DNA from 2 places in the Chryseobacterium sp. RU33C genome. Region 1 is predicted to be linked to the other one. Evidence: riboswitches for the same ligand, from Rfam matches in the RefSeq annotation. Region 1 holds a riboswitch; the other holds the start of a gene.
What was found. A riboswitch is a leader RNA that binds a small molecule or an ion and turns the genes downstream of it on or off. The one in region 1 is predicted to bind cobalamin.
Positions count from the first base shown of each region.

Region 2: it holds a riboswitch for cobalamin, as region 1 does, so the genes downstream of both, BW946_RS08345 (T9SS type A sorting domain-containing protein) here and BW946_RS17700 (acyl-CoA thioesterase) in region 1, are expected to answer to the same signal.

Region 1 covers NZ_FTMT01000023.1:46,960-51,181, reverse strand. Annotated here, with positions in the region: gene BW946_RS17710 (HD domain-containing protein) at 1-545, shown strand, start outside; gene BW946_RS17705 (DUF4932 domain-containing protein) at 613-1,986, opposite strand; gene BW946_RS17700 (acyl-CoA thioesterase) at 2,146-2,529, opposite strand; cobalamin riboswitch at 2,644-2,824, opposite strand; gene BW946_RS17695 (hypothetical protein) at 2,859-3,659, opposite strand; gene BW946_RS17690 (ATP-binding cassette domain-containing protein) at 3,690-4,222, opposite strand, start outside.
Region 2 covers NZ_FTMT01000007.1:115,608-119,829, forward strand. Annotated here, with positions in the region: gene tpiA (triose-phosphate isomerase) at 1-55, shown strand, start outside; gene BW946_RS08340 (esterase-like activity of phytase family protein) at 416-1,684, opposite strand; cobalamin riboswitch at 1,919-2,110, shown strand; gene BW946_RS08345 (T9SS type A sorting domain-containing protein) at 2,173-3,279, shown strand; gene clpP (ATP-dependent Clp endopeptidase proteolytic subunit ClpP) at 3,519-4,205, opposite strand.

The sequences.
Region 1 (4,222 bases):
TTAAAAATGTACAGCGAAGAAATTATAATGCGGATGATTCCCGAAGAGAGAATACGGCGGAACATTCCTGGCAGATTATCATTCTTGCCCAGATCCTTTATCCGTATGCTAAAAACCGTGCAGATATTGATTTATTAAGGGTGATAAGAATGCTTTCCATTCATGATCTTGTGGAGATTGAAGCGGGAGATACTTTTATTTTTGATGAAAAAGCAATGGTAGGAAAATTTGAAAGAGAGAAAGCTTCAGCCCAAAAAATCTTTGGAATTCTGGATGAGCCTTTACGTACAGAATTTTTTAACCTGTGGCTTGAGTTTGAAGAAGAGACAACACCGGATGCTATTTTTGCCTGCGGGATCGACAGGATTATGCCGTTTATTTTAAATTCCCATACTACAGGAAAGAGCTGGACGGAAGCAGGAGTAACAGAAAAACAAATCCGAAATATGCTTGAAAATGCTATTAGCAGAGCATCGGATGAAATGGGAGAGGCTTTTGAACTTCTTTTAAACAGAAGTCTGGAAACGGAAAAGGTTTTGAAATAATAAAAAAAAAGACACTGTCCGGTTATTGATTGGGCAGTGTCTTTTTTTATGGATATCTCATGAATTTTTATGAGGCCAGCAATAAATAGTTATCAGGGTTTAATAAAACTCCCTGCTGCGAATAAAATCCAGCCATACTGTTCCATACATAAAACCTCATTTCAAAATTCCTGTAAGTAGTTTCCAGTTTAAATTTCACCTGTTTTCCGTCTTTGGACCACACCGGGTTTTTCACGGTAATTATTGTATTACCGGTTTCTTTTCCATCTACATATTCGAATAATCTCAGTTGAAGAGTCTGTGTTTTTTTCATAGGCTCCGTGAATTGTACCACTATATTGTTGAGATCAGCTTTTTCAAAATCTTTGTTATTGGCATTCACAACGGATGGCTGAGAAATTTTGTTTCCTATTTTCTTCGTCCATTTTAATAATGGGACATATAATTTTTCCAGCTTCTTGTCCTTTTTATAAAGCTCTGCAACCTTTTCAGAAAACAGGTTCTGTGCAATAAATCCACGTCGGATATTCACTTTGTGATAGATCGCAGAAAGGCTGTCTGTTTTTTCCTTTGGAAATTTTTCTTTGATAAATAAATCGTAAACAGCCCATGTCATATATTCATTGAATGAACTGATACCCGGATATCCTGACTTCTTATCCCATTTCGCCAGACTGAAGCTTTCCGTTATCTCCTTTGAATACTGATCTGAAACAGGATTAACATAACCATGATCTATTTCTGAAAATACGGTGTGATTATCCAGAAGTCTTCGGGCAATATTATTTTTTAAATTTCCAAGTATAAGATCTTGTCCGATATCAGGGAAGTCAACGGTTAATGAACTGTTGATGTCTCTATGGCAATTCTGTCCGCCTACCAGAGGAGAAATGGCGATAACATATTTCTTATCTCCTTCATTGGCTGGTCTTGCTGCTATTTTATCCAAAAAAGCATAGGTGTCATTGATGTAATAATACTCTTTGTAGTTCGAGATGATGGTATTATAAAACTGCTGATGATTTTTATAAAAGGTTCTATAATTCGATTTCTTCACAAAATCATTAATTAGTTCCAGGTTTTCATCTACTTCTTTGGGACCAAATGAATTGAATGGGAAATCTCTTTTAAGTAAACCACTTTCATCAAAAGAAAATGCATAGAAATCGGTTCGAAAACCTAAGAATTTTTTCCAGTCTTTTCTGGAATAGTTTACTTTTTTTAATAGGGGATGATCTTTTACAGGCTCAAAATAAGACATGATTTCATCATAATACGGAGGGATTTTCTGAACGTCATATGGATCTGTTTTACCGTATTCTGTGAGTGCTAAAATGATATTTCCCAATTCATAACTTTCCGGGAGTTCAATTTTGACGTCTTTTTGTGCTGTTAGTGATACTGAAAGGATGAGTGTAATGATTAAAATAATTTTTTTCATGTAATATTAGTTCTTCTATAGTTTTAGGAAAAGGGTAAAAAATTTCCTGAGGCCTAAATTAAAGAAAACCTGAATGAATTCCAATCATTATCGTCAATACGTAAATAGATTGTTTTGAATGGAAAAATTTCGGGCGGCCTTTGGCCGCCCGAAATTTATTTATAGTATTTGAATTGGTTTTTTGAATTCATCGATGGCTACAAAAGTAAAATCACCTACAATAGCTTTTTCTCTTTCATAGGAATACATCTGTTCAGTGTAAATTTCAACATTCACTTTCATACTGGTTTTTCCCACGTATGAAACTTTCCCGATCAGTTCCACAATGGTTCCGGCAGGAATAGGTTTTTTAAAATCAATCTTATCACTGCTTACGGTTACCACTCTTTTTCTGGCAAAACGGGTTGCTGTGATAAAAGCTACTTCATCCATCAGCTGCATTGCTGTACCCCCGAAAAGAGTATCATAATGATTGGTAGTGTTAGGGAAAACCGCTTTAAAGATTCTGGTTTCGGATGCTTCAATTCTTTCTTCTGTAGTCATATATCATTATTAATTAAAGCGATAAGAAATGATTGGAAACAACAGAATAATGACAGGAACTTACAGAATTCCTGAAACAATCCATCAGATCAATACAACTTCAAATCGCGAAAGTTACATGTTTAAGAAAAAGGCAGGTCTCCTGACTTGTAACATCATTTATCTCCTTCCCATGCCTCGCACAGTGGATCTTTGATAAAGACTTCAGTTACTTACAGTTGCGCGACAGTCCGTGATTTTCACACGGTTCCCTTTTAATCTGCAGTGATGCAGAACCAATTTCTGTGATGAATAAGCGTAAAAACTTTTCGAATGCAAAAATAATGAATTTATTCCGGATTATGATAAATAATCTGGCTGATTACTCTTCCTTTCTTAATTGTCCACAGGGTAGTATATCTGTTTTCTCCTGAACCATTGATCATATAAAGAAAAATATTATCATTGTCAAGAGATGTTACTCCTACGTTCTCAAAATCCATGGTAGGCTGGAACATATTTTTGATAGCTTCTCTTACAAAAACAGATCCTCTTCCGGGCTGCTGCACTCTGATGGATTTGATTTCGGTCATTCCTTCAGGAAGGTCATTTCCAATTCCCCACGGTTTTACTTTATCAATGGTAAGAATCTTTCCATCCGCATCTTTTTCCTTTTTACGGTATCCTGCATTGGAAGGATAAATATCAATCACCACTTTGCTTCTTTGGGCAGTAGGGATTTTAGAATCCGAATTGTCGGTGAAAATAAGGGATCTTCCATTTTTAGATTTAGATGGAGTATAGGCGGGAAGCTGGTCCACATATGCAATACGCCCTTTATTCACCATACCTTCTTTATCAAGAGTTTCATACCGTACAAAAGGCTTATCGTCATCCTGTTTTTCCGGATATTTGATCCAGATCCATTCTGTTTCTCCCGGAGCCGGTTTTACATAAACAAATACATCTCCTTTGCGCATACGGATCTTGTCTACAATTTTTCGGTAATCGTCTTTATGTACACGTACGTTAGCATATCCTTCCTCAGCTTTTACCACTCCAAAAGGAACTTTTGTCTGTGCCTTTACAAAGGTTATAGATAAGATACTGATAGCGGATAAATAGAATGCTTTGTTTATGAAAGTCATCATGAAATTTTTTTGATCTTCCAAATATATAAATTAAATGCTTTTCGGAAGATAATTATACCGCTGCAGTTCACTTAAATCTTGTATTTGTTTCAGATGACCGTCTGAAAGCAGAAATATACGTTCAGAAATATCCAGAACATCTTTAAAATTATGATCAGAAATAATGAAACCTTTATGTGCTGACTCCCGCAGTATATTTTTCTTTAATTCTTCAGTAACCTTTGGAGAAAGACTATGGAATGGCTCGTCCAGTAAAATAAAATGGGCTTCAGAATAAATAATCATCAGGGTTTCAATAATTCTCTGTTCACCTTTAGAAAGGTTTTTAGGTTTTTCATGGAGGAAAGGCTGTATGAATTCTGAAGTAAAAAGTAGTTCAGTATTCTTTTGATTGCAAAAAAGAGGAATCAGGTTTTTGATTTTTACATACTTGGGTAAAAAGAGATCCTGTGGTAAGTAAGCAATTCTGTTTTTTCTATCGGAAATGGTTTTCAAAATGGTATGATCATATCTTATAAACTGTGTATTACCATGTTCAATCCCGAAGATAATTTTTAGAAGCG
Region 2 (4,222 bases), on a different contig from region 1:
AGGAGCAGCTTTGAAATTGGAAGATTTTTCTAAGATCATTGAAGCTTTTAATTAAAATAAAGAATCTTTTAGGACAAACATGAAAAATTTCATTTTGATATTCTTCGGACTTCTTTTATTTGATTTTCTTTATGTATTTGTTTATGATCAGTTTTTAATTGGCATAAAACCTGACTTTTTGAGTTATCTATTGGCACTGATCAAGGTTCTGGCGATATCTCCGGCAGTTTTATTTAATAAATCATTGCCCTTTTATGCCATTATTCCAACTTATCAGGCGGTACTCGTATTCATTGGAAACGTTCTGATACAAACTTTTTTAGTATATAGATTTTTCTTTAAAAAGAGAAAGGTTAGCTCACAATAAAAAGCGGCGGAATCTTCGATTCCGCCGCTTTTCGTTAAAAAAATCCAATTATTGAATATCGACTACATACATCGTTCCCTTGTCTACTTTACCCGTTTTAGGTAAAATTTTGGCTTTTGGATTTCCGTTTCCATTATCCACTACTCCAAAGTCATCATCATTGAAAACAGCCAGTTTATTATTTCCTAAATAAACAATTCCCTCGAATTTATCGTGTTCGTAGCCCAGTTTTGCTACCAGATCTACGGCTAATGTTTTGGTAACAGGCTTTATTCCGGCATTGCTAATTTCATCCCATGAGCATTGCTCTAAAGATTTACCGTTAATTTTCATTCCGTCTACAGCATTTATATCAGCTCCGTTTACATCACTGGCATTGCTTAAGTTTATTCTGTATACTTTTTTTATACCTCCCTGAGAACCGAAATTTCCGTCTCTTTCAATCACCAGGAATTCATTGTTACTTAATGCGGTAATATCACACACCGAATCAGAAGCACCTCCGTCCTGTCTATATAAAAACTGTCTGGTTTGCCCTGTAATAATATCAAAAGTGACAATTCTCGTTAAAGTGGTATTGGTTGCCAATGCTTTGCTGGGGACAAGCATCATTGACTGTATTGTTCCTACCAGCGTTCTTCCATCCGGAGTGATGCAAAGTCCTTCCATTCCTCTGTTGGCTCTTCTTTTGGCTAAAACAGCAGGTAATTTTCTTGGTCCTGTATCTACCCCAATCGGGCTTATTCTCTCCATCTCCATTCCATCAGCACTGTAATGCACAATGTGCGGTCCATATTCATCGGAAACCCAGAATGTACCATCAGCAGCAGCAACAATACTTTCACCGTCCAATCCATATTTATCTGTCCCTAAAATATTGCCGGAAGCATCATAAGCAATTTCTCCAGTACTTCCCATTCCGACAGGGTTTGGAAGTCCGGTAATTGGTTGTCCGTATGGATTTTTAAGTTTAATATATTTAATTACCTCTATATTTCCGTCAGCATTGATTTTAAAATGCATAATGGTTGGGGTAAAATTAGGAGCAAGAAACTTTTTACCATTCTGGAAATCGGTATTAGGACCTCTATCCGTAATGACGTAGAATTCACCTTTTCTTGTAGGGTGAGCGGCTGCACCGGAGCCAAATCCTCCGTTTATCACATTTACTCCATTGATGGCAGCAAGTTTTGTAAATGGAAATTCCTGAGGCAGTTTGGAATAATTAATATCCTGATTAATCATTGTGGTATCGTCATCATTTTTACATGAAGCCAATACTGCCAGCACTACGGCAGACAATAGCAATTTTTTCATATTTACTTTTATGGCTGCGAAAGTATAAATTGATTGTAAACTGATCTTGAATATAATGATAATTGTTTTTTAACAATAGAACAGATAAAATAGTTTGAAAGTGAACACAAAAACAACAGATTTATAAATAAAAATTCAATAATCCGGTTGAGTAAACAATCAATATAAAAATCGACTTTTTAAGAATATCTGAAAAATAATAATTCACAAAACGGACTCACAGATTTATATGATATATTTGCAGCGTTTTAAGGCTGAACAATGTTCATTAATAGGGAATCAAGTGAGAATGATATTCAAATCTTGAGCTGTACCCGCAACTGTAAACTGTTTAAACTTAGCGCAAAAAATCCACTGGATCTTAAAATCCGGGAAGGAAGCTGTAAGATGTGAGCCAGGAGACCTGCCTTAGAATACTGACTTCAGAGAACGAACCGTTTCTACTCTGAAGATAAGTTTCGGGAATAAAACTTTAAATTAATTATATCATGAGGAAAATTTATCTTTTTTTCTTACTGCTTTGCATGCAGGTATTATCGGCCCAATTCACAGAAAACGACATTAAATTTTGGGTAGGAACCGGATCTAAAAAAGCATATTTCATTGCGGACTTTAATGACAACAGCACACCCAATTCTTATGCATGGGGATACCGTTTTGATGGTGATGGCCTTTTGATGGAAGATCTTATCAATGCAATTGTGGCAGCAGAATCCAAAATGCAGGTTGACATTCCTACAGGATATCTTTCTATTCTGAATTATAATCATCACACATCCACTACTGATGACAGCTGGATAACATGGTCTGGATCCAGTTTATCAAACATGACTTGGAACAATGGGGTAGGTTATACTCCTTTGGTGGACGGAAAATGGTATGGGGTTACATACGGCCTTGATCATTATGATATTCCTCCCTCTCCTCCCGTTCCAGCCTACAGTTCTGCATGGTTTACTCCGTCTCAGGTTACAAACTGGGTGGGAAGCGGAAGTAATAAAAGCCTAATAGTTATTGATTTCGGAACTGATAATGCTAACGGGAATGCCAATTCTTTTGTTTTTGGAATTAAATATAACGGAAGCATCACTGCTGAACAGGCGTTACAATTGATCCAGGCTCAAGCTTCCTATTTTAATTTTGCATCAGCGAATAATCAGATTACTACCCTATCATTAAATTCCTTTACCGGAAATACTTCCGGATCAGACAGCTGGAAATTGTATAAAGGAAAAGACCTATCAAGCTGGCAAGCGAAAGCCAATCTTTCTCAGATTCAACTGGGTAATAATGATTGGTTTGGATTAAGTTTTGGGCAAAGAAGACCATTTACCCCCACAGAAGCACAGCTGACTTTAGGGATTTCTTCTGTTACAAAGAAAAAATTCAGTGTTTATCCAAATCCGGCAAGTAATTTCATTCAGATTGAAACGGCTGAGAAACTGAAAGAAGTGAATATTTATTCAGCTACAGGACAGAAAATAATGACTTCTCAGGTTACTAAGATTGATGTTCATTCTTTAAACACAGGTGTTTATTTTGTGGAGATTAAAACCAATGATAGTTCCACGATACATAAGATGGTTAAGAAATAAAGAAAAGTACCTTTAAAAAGGCGCTTTTTTAATGAGGATATGTGGAAAATCACCCCGTCAAAAATTCTTTGAATTTTCGCGACCTTTCCAAAGGATGGGAATTTTTACATCTTCAGTTGGAGTTTGGCCTGGATTACAGATTCCTTGTGAATAATCAAGAATACAGTTCAAAATCCATAATTGATTCAACAAAAAAACCGCACCAGATGGGTGCGGTTTTCTTATGATATTACCATCAATTATTTTTTCTCAGTAGATCTTTGTAAAACTTCATCTACCATTCCGTAGCCTTTAGCTTCTTCAGAAGTCATCCAGTAATCTCTGTCAGATGATTTTTCTACCCACTCATATGTTTGTCCTGAGTGATGGCCGATGATTTCATAAAGCTCCTGCTTCAATTTCAACATCTCTCTCAGGTTGATCTCCATATCAGAAGCGACCCCCTGCGCACCTCCTGAAGGCTGGTGAATCATTACTCTGGAATGTTTAAGCGCAGAACGCTTTCCTTTTTCTCCGGCAACCAGTAATACAGCTCCCATGGAAGCAGCCATACCTGTACAGATAGTCGCTACATCCGGCTTGATGATCTGCATAGTGTCATAAATACCTAAACCTGCATAAACACTACCACCAGGAGAGTTGATATAGATCTGAATATCTTTTGAAGGATCAGCACTTTCTAAGAATAAAAGCTGAGCCGTAACGATGTTTGCAACCTGATCATCAATACCTGTTCCCAGGAAGATAATTCTATCCATCATCAAACGGGAGAAAACGTCCATCTGAGCAACGTTTAATCTTCTCTCTTCCATGATGTACGGAGTAAGATTCGTTGGGCCATACATTCCCATATACTGATCGGTAACCAAACCGTTGTTTCCTAAATGTTTTACAGAGAAATCTCTGAATTCTTTTTTAATGTCCATATTTCTATTATGTATTA